Regions from separate parts of the Prosthecochloris marina genome, predicted to be linked through region 2. Evidence: riboswitches for the same ligand, from Rfam matches in the RefSeq annotation. Region 2 holds a riboswitch; each other region holds the start of a gene.

Region 1 (3,284 bases), on a different contig from region 2:
CATCTGCCCTATTGTACAGCAATGAACTGATGGATGCCGTCAAACGTTTTCAGGCGCGTCTTGGACTCGATGTTGACGGGGCGGTCGGCCCCAAGACGTTGCGGGCTCTCAATGTGCCTGTTTCTCGAAGGATTGATCAGATCCGACTCAATCTTGACCGATATCGCTGGTTTATTCAGAAGCTCGAACCTACGTTTCTCCTGGTCAACATTGCAGGGTTTACGGTTCAGTATGTTGAAAACTGGAATTACCGGTGGGGATCCAGGGTCATTGTCGGGGAACCTTACTGGAAAACCCCTGTTTTCAAGGCAGATATGCAGTACATCATTTTTAATCCGTCATGGAATGTTCCCCCGGGCATTCTGAGAAAAGAAGCTCTGCCGGCAATCAAGAACAATACAGGATATCTGGCAAGAAACGGTCTGCAGGTTATCGACCGTAGCGGTCGTGTGGTGAATCCGGCTTCGATCAACTGGGCGTCATACAGCGCCAGTTCGTTGCCTTATCGACTGCGTCAACCGCCTGGTACAAGAAACGCACTCGGTCGTGTCAAGTTCATGTTCCCGAACAAGCATCTGGTCTATCTCCATGATACGCCGAGCAAGCATCTTTTCGATAAAAGCACCCGAGCGTTCAGCCACGGGTGTATTCGCCTTCAGAACCCTCTCGAACTTGCAGAGATTCTACTTGGATGGGGTGAGGACGATGTCCAGGACGTTATCGCTGCCGGTAAAACCAGGACAGTTCACCTTCCTCAGAGAATTCCGATTTTCCTGGTGTACCTTACCGCTTTGGTGGAGAATGACGAAGTGTTGTTCAGGGATGATGTTTACGACCGTGATGAAGCGGTTCTCAGTGCTCTCAAAGAGCCTTATCCCTACAAGACAGTTGAAAGCTGTACATTTTAACGGGGTGTACAGGGAAAAATGTTTTTTCGGACATTTGTATCCAATCTGTTGTTTTCTTCGCTCCTGCCGGTTACTTTATACTGTTCAATAAGGCGTATCAGGAAACGGAAGACGGTGAAAATCCGTCGCGGACGCGCCACTGTAACTGACAAAATACCGGCAGACACCACTGTATCTCCCATACGGCAGGAAGGTTGCTGCACTGAAGGGTCAGAAGCCAGGAGACGCCCTGATCGCACGGAGCACGAATGTCTCGCGATTAGACAGGTATGCTGAAAAGTCGAGGTTCGGTGGCGTTCAACGCCAGAGCTGGTCGTACTTTGAGATTGTCTTCATTTCGAGGTGTCGTTGCTTCTTTCAGTTAACCACTGTCAAAAGGAGTAACAATGATCAAAAAACACATTGCAGGTTTTCCGAGAATCGGCGTCGGACGGGAGCTGAAAAAAGCTCTCGAGGCTTACTGGAAGGGGGTGATTTCCCAAGAGGTGCTGGAGGCGACGTGTCGAAGGCTTAAGCTTCACCATTGGGGGATTCAGGAAAGTGCCGGTTTGTCCTATGTCGCTACAGGTGATTTTTCTCTCTATGACCATGTTCTTGACGTCACGGCGATGCTTGGTGCTGTGCCCGAGAGGTTTGGTGAGTTCGATGCCGCCGGTGTCGGTATCGATACCTATTTCAGGATGGCTCGAGGGGATGCCGCCGCGAATATTGCGGCGATGGAGATGACAAAATGGTTCAATACAAACTACCATTACATCGTTCCTGAAATCTCCCCGTCGTTTTCACCTTCTCTTTCTTCCCGCAGAATTGTCGAGGATACCCGTGAAGCGATAAAGGCAGGCTTTCGTCCCAAACCGGTTCTGGTGGGACCGGTTACCTGGTTGTCTCTTGCAAAGGCGTCCGAAGGGTATGACCGTTGGGAAAAACTCGAAGAAGTCGTTGCTGTTTACTGCGGTATTCTTTCAGAGCTTGCTGAATTCTGTTCCTTGATACAACTCGATGAGCCGGTACTTTGTGCGGATATGGTTCCACAGGCCATCGAAGCTTTCGTTCCGGTTTACAAGAGGTTGAATGCTGCATCGGGTAATGCTTCGTTGTTGCTTGCAACCTATTTCGATACTCTTGACGATAATCTCGATCTTGCCCTTTCTTCAGGTTGCGGCGGGCTTCATGTCGATCTTGTCCGTGGCCGCGGATGTCTTGAACAGGTTTTGGGTAGTTTGCCGTCAGGGATGATTTTTTCCGCAGGTATCGTCGATGGTCGTAACATATGGAAAACGGACTTCGAGCAGGCTCTGGATGTTCTTGTCAGGATCAGAGGGGATGTGGGGGAAGAGCGCTTCATGATTGCTTCGAGTTGCTCGCTTCTGCACTCTCCGGTTGATTTGGAAGAAGAGACTTCTCTGAATCCCGAGTTGAAAAACTGGATGGCGTTTGCCGTTCAGAAGTGCGATGAAATCAGTGTTTTGGGGGATATTCTGGATTGTTGGGACTGCAGTGAAGCGCTCATTGAGAATACCGAAGCCATTCAGTCACGGCGGAACAGCGCATGGGTTGAAAACAAGGAGATTCGAGAGCATTGCGCATCCATCAGTGATCAGATGCTGCACAGAAGCAGCACGTATCAGGAGCGCCGTGAAAAACAGGCATGGCTGAATCTTCCTTTGTTTCCGACTACGACGATCGGTTCTTTTCCCCAGACAGCGGAAGTTCGCAGACAGCGCAGGCTTTTCAGCAAAGGTACGCTGGGGGCCGGGGAGTATGAGCAGTTTCTCAAGGATGAGATCCATGAGATTATCGGAAGACAAGAGGATTTGGGGTTGGATGTTCTTGTTCACGGGGAGGTTGAGCGCAATGATATGGTGGAATATTTCGGTCAGCAGATGGAGGGGTTTTGCTTCACCGAAAACGGCTGGGTGCAGAGCTACGGAAGCAGGTGCGTCAAACCGCCGATTATTTACGGTGATGTTTCACGTTCCGGCCCGATGACGGTTGAGTGGAGCACTTTTGCCCAGTCTCTGACTACGAAACCGGTCAAAGGTATGCTGACAGGGCCGGTAACCATTCTAAGCTGGAGTTTCGTTCGCGATGATCTTGAGCGTTCGGAGGTTTGCCGCCAGATCGCACTTGCTCTGAGGGACGAGGTTCAGGATCTGGAACATGCGGGAATAAGGGTTATCCAGATCGATGAAGCCGCGCTGAGTGAGGGTATGCCACTCAAGAAAAAGGACAGGGCATCGTATCTTCGATGGGCTGTCGATGCTTTCCGGTTGACCTCTTCGGGTGTTTCCGATTCGACCCAGATCCACACGCATATGTGTTACAGCGAGTTCAATCATATCATCGGAGCCATAGCTGCAATGGATGCCGATGTCA
Region 2 (3,284 bases):
GATTTTCGAACAGGATCCAGCCATCATACGCTGTATCACGGACAACCTCGTTGATCACATCGGCAGACAGATCGACCATCTCCTCCCAACTCCATGGCGGATTCCAGTTGAAAATGTAGTCGAGCTCGTAATGAACAGGATGAAAAACCACATAAGGGCAGTTGAAACGCCTTGCAAGCTCCAGCTGTTCACGGTAACAGGCAACGATCGTCTCCCGGCTGGTCCCACCATAGTACATCTCGATGTTCCTCTCGTTGTCGAACATCGCCAGGAGTTGCCGCCTGTCGTTGTACCATATCTGTTTGAGCATCACGAAAAAACGCAGGTGAATGCCACCGATGATCTCTCCGGGGATTGAATCGTACACGTAATCACCTACCGGATAGAGCTCATAACCGTCGAAACCTGTCTCATCGAGCAGAGAAAAAGCATGCTCCCAACGCTCACCGGCAATGGAAAGATCGTTTGCATGAGTGCTGATATTGAGTAAGAAACGCATGGCCCATTACTTCACTGGTTCGGTAAAAACATCGTTTACCGCAACCGGGAAAGCATAAAAACAGCGTGCATGCTGGTCGAATCGGCAAGAACATTCAGACCTTTCGATAGAAAAGACAACAAGCTGTGGACAGAGAATGTCCCTATACCTGTTTCGCGGAAGAGTAATGCACAACATATTGAGATCGATTGCTTTAACCCGAAGCGATAAACACCACGGCAGGTCTTCTGACTCTCCTGAATCTGCCGCCTTCCCGATCCGGGAGCCCGGTTCAGTGACATCTTGGCAGATCAATATCACCGGCATGAAGCCGGTACAGGATTACAGCAGCGGGTACTGTTCCGGATTTCCACCGGATTCCCTTTTAAGCCGGTTGGCAGAAGCCAGCCGACACCGTAGTGTTTGTATATACTGTAAAACCCGCTGAAATACAAATTCCCGACTCTTTCGTTTTTTATCAGCCCTCTCTCCTATGGACACCCCTAAAAAGTGCCATGAGCGGTTCGAGAGCAAGGCTGATGGAGCGTAGCAATCGGGGCGTGCAATACGTTTTTAGAGGTGCCTATAGGGATGATGTGTTCCCGACAAATAGTACAGCAACTTTGCAACGCCGTATTTTTTCATTATAATCCATCACTTTTCTGGAATGTTCTTTCTCAACCGGTGCCTGTGGCGACAAGCCATGGGGTAAAAGGGAATCGTGTGAAAATCACGAACTGTTCCCGCAACTGTCATTACTGGAGCTGATCTCATCAGCTCATCTGCGTGAGTCTGCGTCACTGCGTCAACCTTATCGTCCATCCCGGGCGGCGTGGGAAGGCACAGCCTCGATAATGTTTTTCAGTGAGAGTCAGGAAACCTGCCGGTTGATTATTGCCAAAGTTAACAGGCAAAACACTGTTGTTTACGAAAACAAGCAGCGATTTTCCTGCGGCTCAAACGGCTACGGGACCATAGCCCGGCAATAAGCCCATACCCCGGAATGAAATTCAGTTCGACCTGTTTCAGCATCTATCAAGGCAGTCTGGTGATCCGTAGAGTAAGCCACCGGTACGTCATGTCTTGTTTAAACGACCATTTTGCAGAACTCCTGCTGAAACGGTGAAGAACATGCTTTCATCGAAAACAGTAACATTTACCTGACGAAACCATGCAGCACCCATCATTGACGAAAGGGCTTCTGAAAACTTTTTTCGCATTGCTTCTTCTCCCCTCTTCCGCATTTTCCGGGGAAAACGCTTCCGGAGAAATTACCGTACCGGAGATCGTGGTTACCGCCACGAAAACAGAGGAAACTCCGTTTTCACTCCCTGTATCCATAGAAACCGTCTCCTCCTCCGATATCGAACGTGAGGTCGCTGAAAGCAGCTCAGAACTTATCGAAAAGGTACCGGGAGTCAGCATCGAAGGCAGCGGAATGTGGGAAGCAGCCCCCGTGATCAGGGGTTTTAGCGGTACCAGGACGCTCGTGCTGATAGATGGAGATCGCGAAAACAATCTCTGGGCGGGGCGCGACCCACTCACACCGTTTATCGGTGCTGCAGATATCGAGCGAATCGAAATACTCAAGGGCCCTTCTTCGGTGCTCTATGGAAGTGATGCTCTTGGTGGTGTCATCAACTTCATCACGAAAAAACCTGATTTCGCACTGAACGATGACTGGAGTTTTGCACCGGAAGCATCAGGCACCTACAGTTCGGTCGACGAAGGCTGGCAAGGAAACGTGGCACTTGGCGGAGGAGGTAACGGTTTCGATTTCCGCATCGATGCTTCAAGCCGGGACCATGGTGACTATACGGATGGAAATGGCAACAAGATCGCAAACAGCCAGTTCGAGGCCATGAGTCTAGGAGCTCAGGGCCGCTATATGATCGATGATCAGCACGAAGTGTCACTTTCATATCGCCATACCGGCATCGATGACAAGGGAGTCCCCCAGAAAAATAACGCGCCATGGTCTCACTTCACCAAATTTGACACCGATACCTGGAAAGCAGCGTATACAGCCCGGCAACTCGGAGCCATCGAGGAACTGCTCCTGAAAGGTTGGCTTGTCGACCAGGAACGGGTATATGACTGCAGAATAAACAGTTCGACGCAACCGATGTATACTCTCAAGAACAACCGGATCGACACCGGAGCAAAAGGAGCATCGCTACAGCTCACCTTTGCCCCTACACGGCAAAACACGCTTGTTACCGGGCTCGACTATGTGCACGAAAACGCGGAATCCGCTGAAAAACAGATCAAGAAAAAAACTTCGAACGGGAAAACCGCAAAAGAAATCACCTTCCCACCCGTCTCCGACGCCCATCGCGATCATATCGGTTTTTTCGCCCAGGATAAACATGTTTTCCATAACGGTTCCGTCCTGATGGGCGGTCTCCGCTACGACTATTTCAGCGCCGATGCAGAGGACGCACTTTTCAGGACAGTAGTGTATGAACCTGACGGACAGACCGTCAAAAAAGTGGTGGAAGAAGTGAACGTTTTCAAAGAAAAGAGCGATCAGGCGCTTACAGCCTCACTCGGCTATGCACATCCGTTGAACAAAACAGTGAACCTGACAGCAAACATCGCGACCGGATTCCGCTCGCCTGACATGTTCGAACGCTTCTCCACAAGAGGAGGCAGTTACATCATTCTCGGCGATCCCGATCTCGATGCGGAATACTCCTGGAATATCGATTCGGGTATTAAAATCAAATCAGAAACCCTTACCGGTTCATTCTCCATCTTTTATTCCTGGGTCGAGAACTATATCGACCTTAAGAGCAACCCGGAT
Region 3 (3,284 bases), on a different contig from region 2:
CTCATCCTGGAGGCGCAGCGCTTCGAACAAATCATCGGTATAGTTGACCGGCAGCTGTGAGGAATTGGTATAGTAAGGTTCTGCACCTTTCTTGCTTGCCTGCTCATTGGCAACGATGATATCGGGATAAACCGCTTTGTTCAACCTTGCAAGACGATAAGAGGTTCCTTCTGCAGGTGTAGCTTCGAGATTGTATATATGGCCGGTTTCCTCTTGAAACGCCACCAGGCGATCACGCATGAAATCCAAGACTCTCAGACTGAACGCCTCACCTTCAGGTTCACCAATCGCACATCCAAGAAAATTGAGACAACACTCGTTCATGCCAAGCAAACCGATGGTCGAGAAATGATTATCCCAGTACCTGCCGTTTTTCCTGTAGAGATTACGCAGGTAAAACTTCGAGTACGGGTAGAGCCCTTGTTCAGTAAGGCGCTCGATCACCTTTCGCTTGATTTCCAGACTGCTTTTGGCAAGCTCCATCACCCTTGAAAGACGTTGAAAAAACTCTTCTTCCGAAGAAGAGAGATAGCCGAGTTCCGGCAGATTGATCGTCACTACACCCACCGAACCGGTCAGCGGGTCGGAACCGAAAAGTCCTCCACCCCTGCTTTGCAGCTCACGTTTGTCAAGACGGAGACGGCAGCACATGCTCCGCACATCATCCGGGTTCATGTCAGAATTCACAAAATTAGAGAAGTATGGAATCCCATACTTTGCCGTCATCTCCCAGATACCTTCGTAGACAGGGTTTTCCCAATCAAAATCCGGAGTGATATTGTACGTGGGAATTGGAAAAGAAAAAACCGAACCGTTTGCATCTCCGTCGAGCATTACCTCGGCAAACGCCCGGTTGAACATATCCATTTCGGCCTGAAAATCACCGTACACCTCATCCTGTAACTCACCCCCGATGATGACCTGACGGTTTTTCATAGGTTTAGGAATCAGAAGATCGAGCGTCACGTTGGTAAACGGAGTCTGAAACCCGACCCTGGTCGGCACATTCATATTGAAAAAGAATTCCTGCAGACACTGTTTCACCTCTACATACTCCAGGTTATCGTAGCGGATAAACGGAGCGAGCCATGTATCGAAACCGGAAAAAGCCTGCGCGCCGGCAGCCTCTCCCTGCATGGTATAGAAAAAATTCACGATCTGCCCGAGGGCGCTCCTGAGATGCTTTGCCGGTGCACTGTTAGTCTGACGCTCCACCCCCCGAAAACCGTTCATTAAAAGATCCTCGAGATCCCAGCCGACACAATACACACTCAACGAACCAAGATCATGAATATGCATTCGCCCTTCCTTGTGAGCCTGTGCGATCTCCGCCGGATAGATCTCATTGAGCCAGTATTGGGAACTGACGATGCTCGAAATATGGTGGTTCAACCCCTGAAGCGAGTAACTCAAGTTGGCATTTTCCTTCACACGCCAATCCTTGAGGTGCAGGTAATCATCGACCAGGTCGATGTTGGCGAAGATCTCTTTCGCCTCTCGCATATTGTGATGCTGAAAACGATAAATAATATATGCCTTGGCTGCATCGAAAGCATGATTTTCAAACAGCACCTTTTCAACGACATCCTGAATCTCTTCGACCGAAGGGGGGTCGAGAGAAACGTTTACCCTAAGTGACTCAACCACCCGGGCACACAGGTCAGCCGCATATTGCCGGTCAGGATTTCCTACAGCTCGAAGAGCCCTGAAAATTGCAAACGTAATTTTATCCTGATCGAAACGAGCAACCCTGCCATCACGTTTGATGATCATCTTAGCGTCATCACATACCATCTTGTTTTCCATCATGAGCACCATTTTTAAAATGTGAAAAAGCCGTTACAGGCATGCTCTCGCGGAAACAAGCGATGGAAGGGATTATCAAGGAGAGAAAGGAAAAAAAGCCAGCCTCATTCCAGTCACATGCTCTTGGACGCGAAAGCATAATCGTTATACCTCTCAGCAACCGGATGGTTGCTGAAAAAATAAGACACAAGACAGGTCTCCTGGCTTTCCCTTTTTCACGGCGCCTTCCCATTCCAGCAAAAGGAACAGTGGCACACTGCCGGAAAACATTTCAACGGGTTTACAGTTGCGCGTCAGCTCACGATTTTCACGTGATTCCCTATTAAACCCCGGTTAAGGGGTATCTTGCCTTATCAAGATTGACGAAAGAACATCTTGTTTGAATGTAAAAATATTGCCGTTGTTGACAAAGATAAAGAAGTCAATTGAAAAAAATGCGATCAGGAATCAGAGGCGAGATTTCTAACGGCAACACATCTTACCCAAAAGAACCGAGCATCGTTCTACAACGATAACACGTTTTTTTTCGAATGATTATGGTGAATTGTTTTTTGGTATCATCGAGGATATTCACTATAAAGATAAATCTTTGACAAAAAGCATCGGTTATCCCCAAAAGCATCATTGGAAGTTTTGACAACAGCACAATATCCAGAATCACTGGTAATACTGTCACCGCCATTCTTGATCAACGAGACGTAACAACCTATATGCCATACAATTTTTACGCCGGACCTTGCAAATTGCCCGAATCGGTCATTGAACGCATCCGCAACGAGTTTACCGATTACCGGGGCAGCGGAATGTCGGTGATGGAAATCAGCCATCGTGCACAGCCGGTTCTGGATCTGCTTGAACGCACACAGGAAAAGATTCGAAGATTGATGGGGTTAGCCGTTGATGATGATGTACTGCTCTTGCAAGGAGGAGGCACATTGCAATTCAGCATGATACCGATGAACCTCTCAGCGGCAGGAGATCCTGTCGATTACATTGATTCAGGATACTGGGCGGCTAAAGCCATAGAAGCCGCTCGCCAACTGGAACGGGATGTACATGTTGCCGGTAAGGCTCATGATACGATTCCTACTGCACTCGATATCCGAGCCGATGCCCGCTATCTGCACGTATGCACCAACAATACGGTAATGGGTACGCAATGGCAAGGCATACCGGAATCTCGGGTGCCGCTGGTAGCCGATATGAGTTCGGACATTCTGAGCCGAAATATCGATACCGGACGTTTCGCTTTGATTTACGCTCATGCCCAGAAAACCATCGGTGCTGCTGGAGTTACCGTGGTGATCGTCCCCCGGAAAACACAAGAGATGATTCAACCGGGCCTACCCTCTTTTTTTGATTACCGTACACATGCCGATGCCGGATCAAACCATCACACACCGCCCGTGTTCGCCATATACGTCGTTGAGTGTATGCTGGATTGGCTGGAGAAAGAAGTCGGCGGCCTGGATACCATG

Evidence for each region. Region 2 has a riboswitch for cobalamin ahead of CR164_RS01495 (TonB-dependent receptor). Riboswitches for the same ligand answer to the same signal wherever they lie in the genome.
Region 1: another riboswitch for cobalamin. It lies ahead of metE (5-methyltetrahydropteroyltriglutamate--homocysteine S-methyltransferase); the one in region 2 lies ahead of CR164_RS01495 (TonB-dependent receptor).
Region 3: another riboswitch for cobalamin. It lies ahead of CR164_RS08545 (ribonucleoside triphosphate reductase); the one in region 2 lies ahead of CR164_RS01495 (TonB-dependent receptor).

The regions. Positions count from the first base shown of each region.
Region 1 covers NZ_PDNZ01000002.1:138,516-141,799, reverse strand. The annotation lists gene CR164_RS02790 (L,D-transpeptidase family protein) at 1-908, shown strand, start outside; cobalamin riboswitch at 981-1,156, shown strand; gene metE (5-methyltetrahydropteroyltriglutamate--homocysteine S-methyltransferase) at 1,298-3,284, shown strand, end outside.
Region 2 covers NZ_PDNZ01000001.1:321,151-324,434, forward strand. The annotation lists gene CR164_RS01490 (TIM barrel protein) at 1-499, opposite strand, end outside; cobalamin riboswitch at 700-912, opposite strand; cobalamin riboswitch at 1,144-1,380, shown strand; gene CR164_RS01495 (TonB-dependent receptor) at 1,650-3,284, shown strand, end outside.
Region 3 covers NZ_PDNZ01000005.1:170,595-173,878, reverse strand. The annotation lists gene CR164_RS08545 (ribonucleoside triphosphate reductase) at 1-1,809, opposite strand, end outside; cobalamin riboswitch at 1,980-2,167, opposite strand; gene serC (3-phosphoserine/phosphohydroxythreonine transaminase) at 2,517-3,284, shown strand, end outside.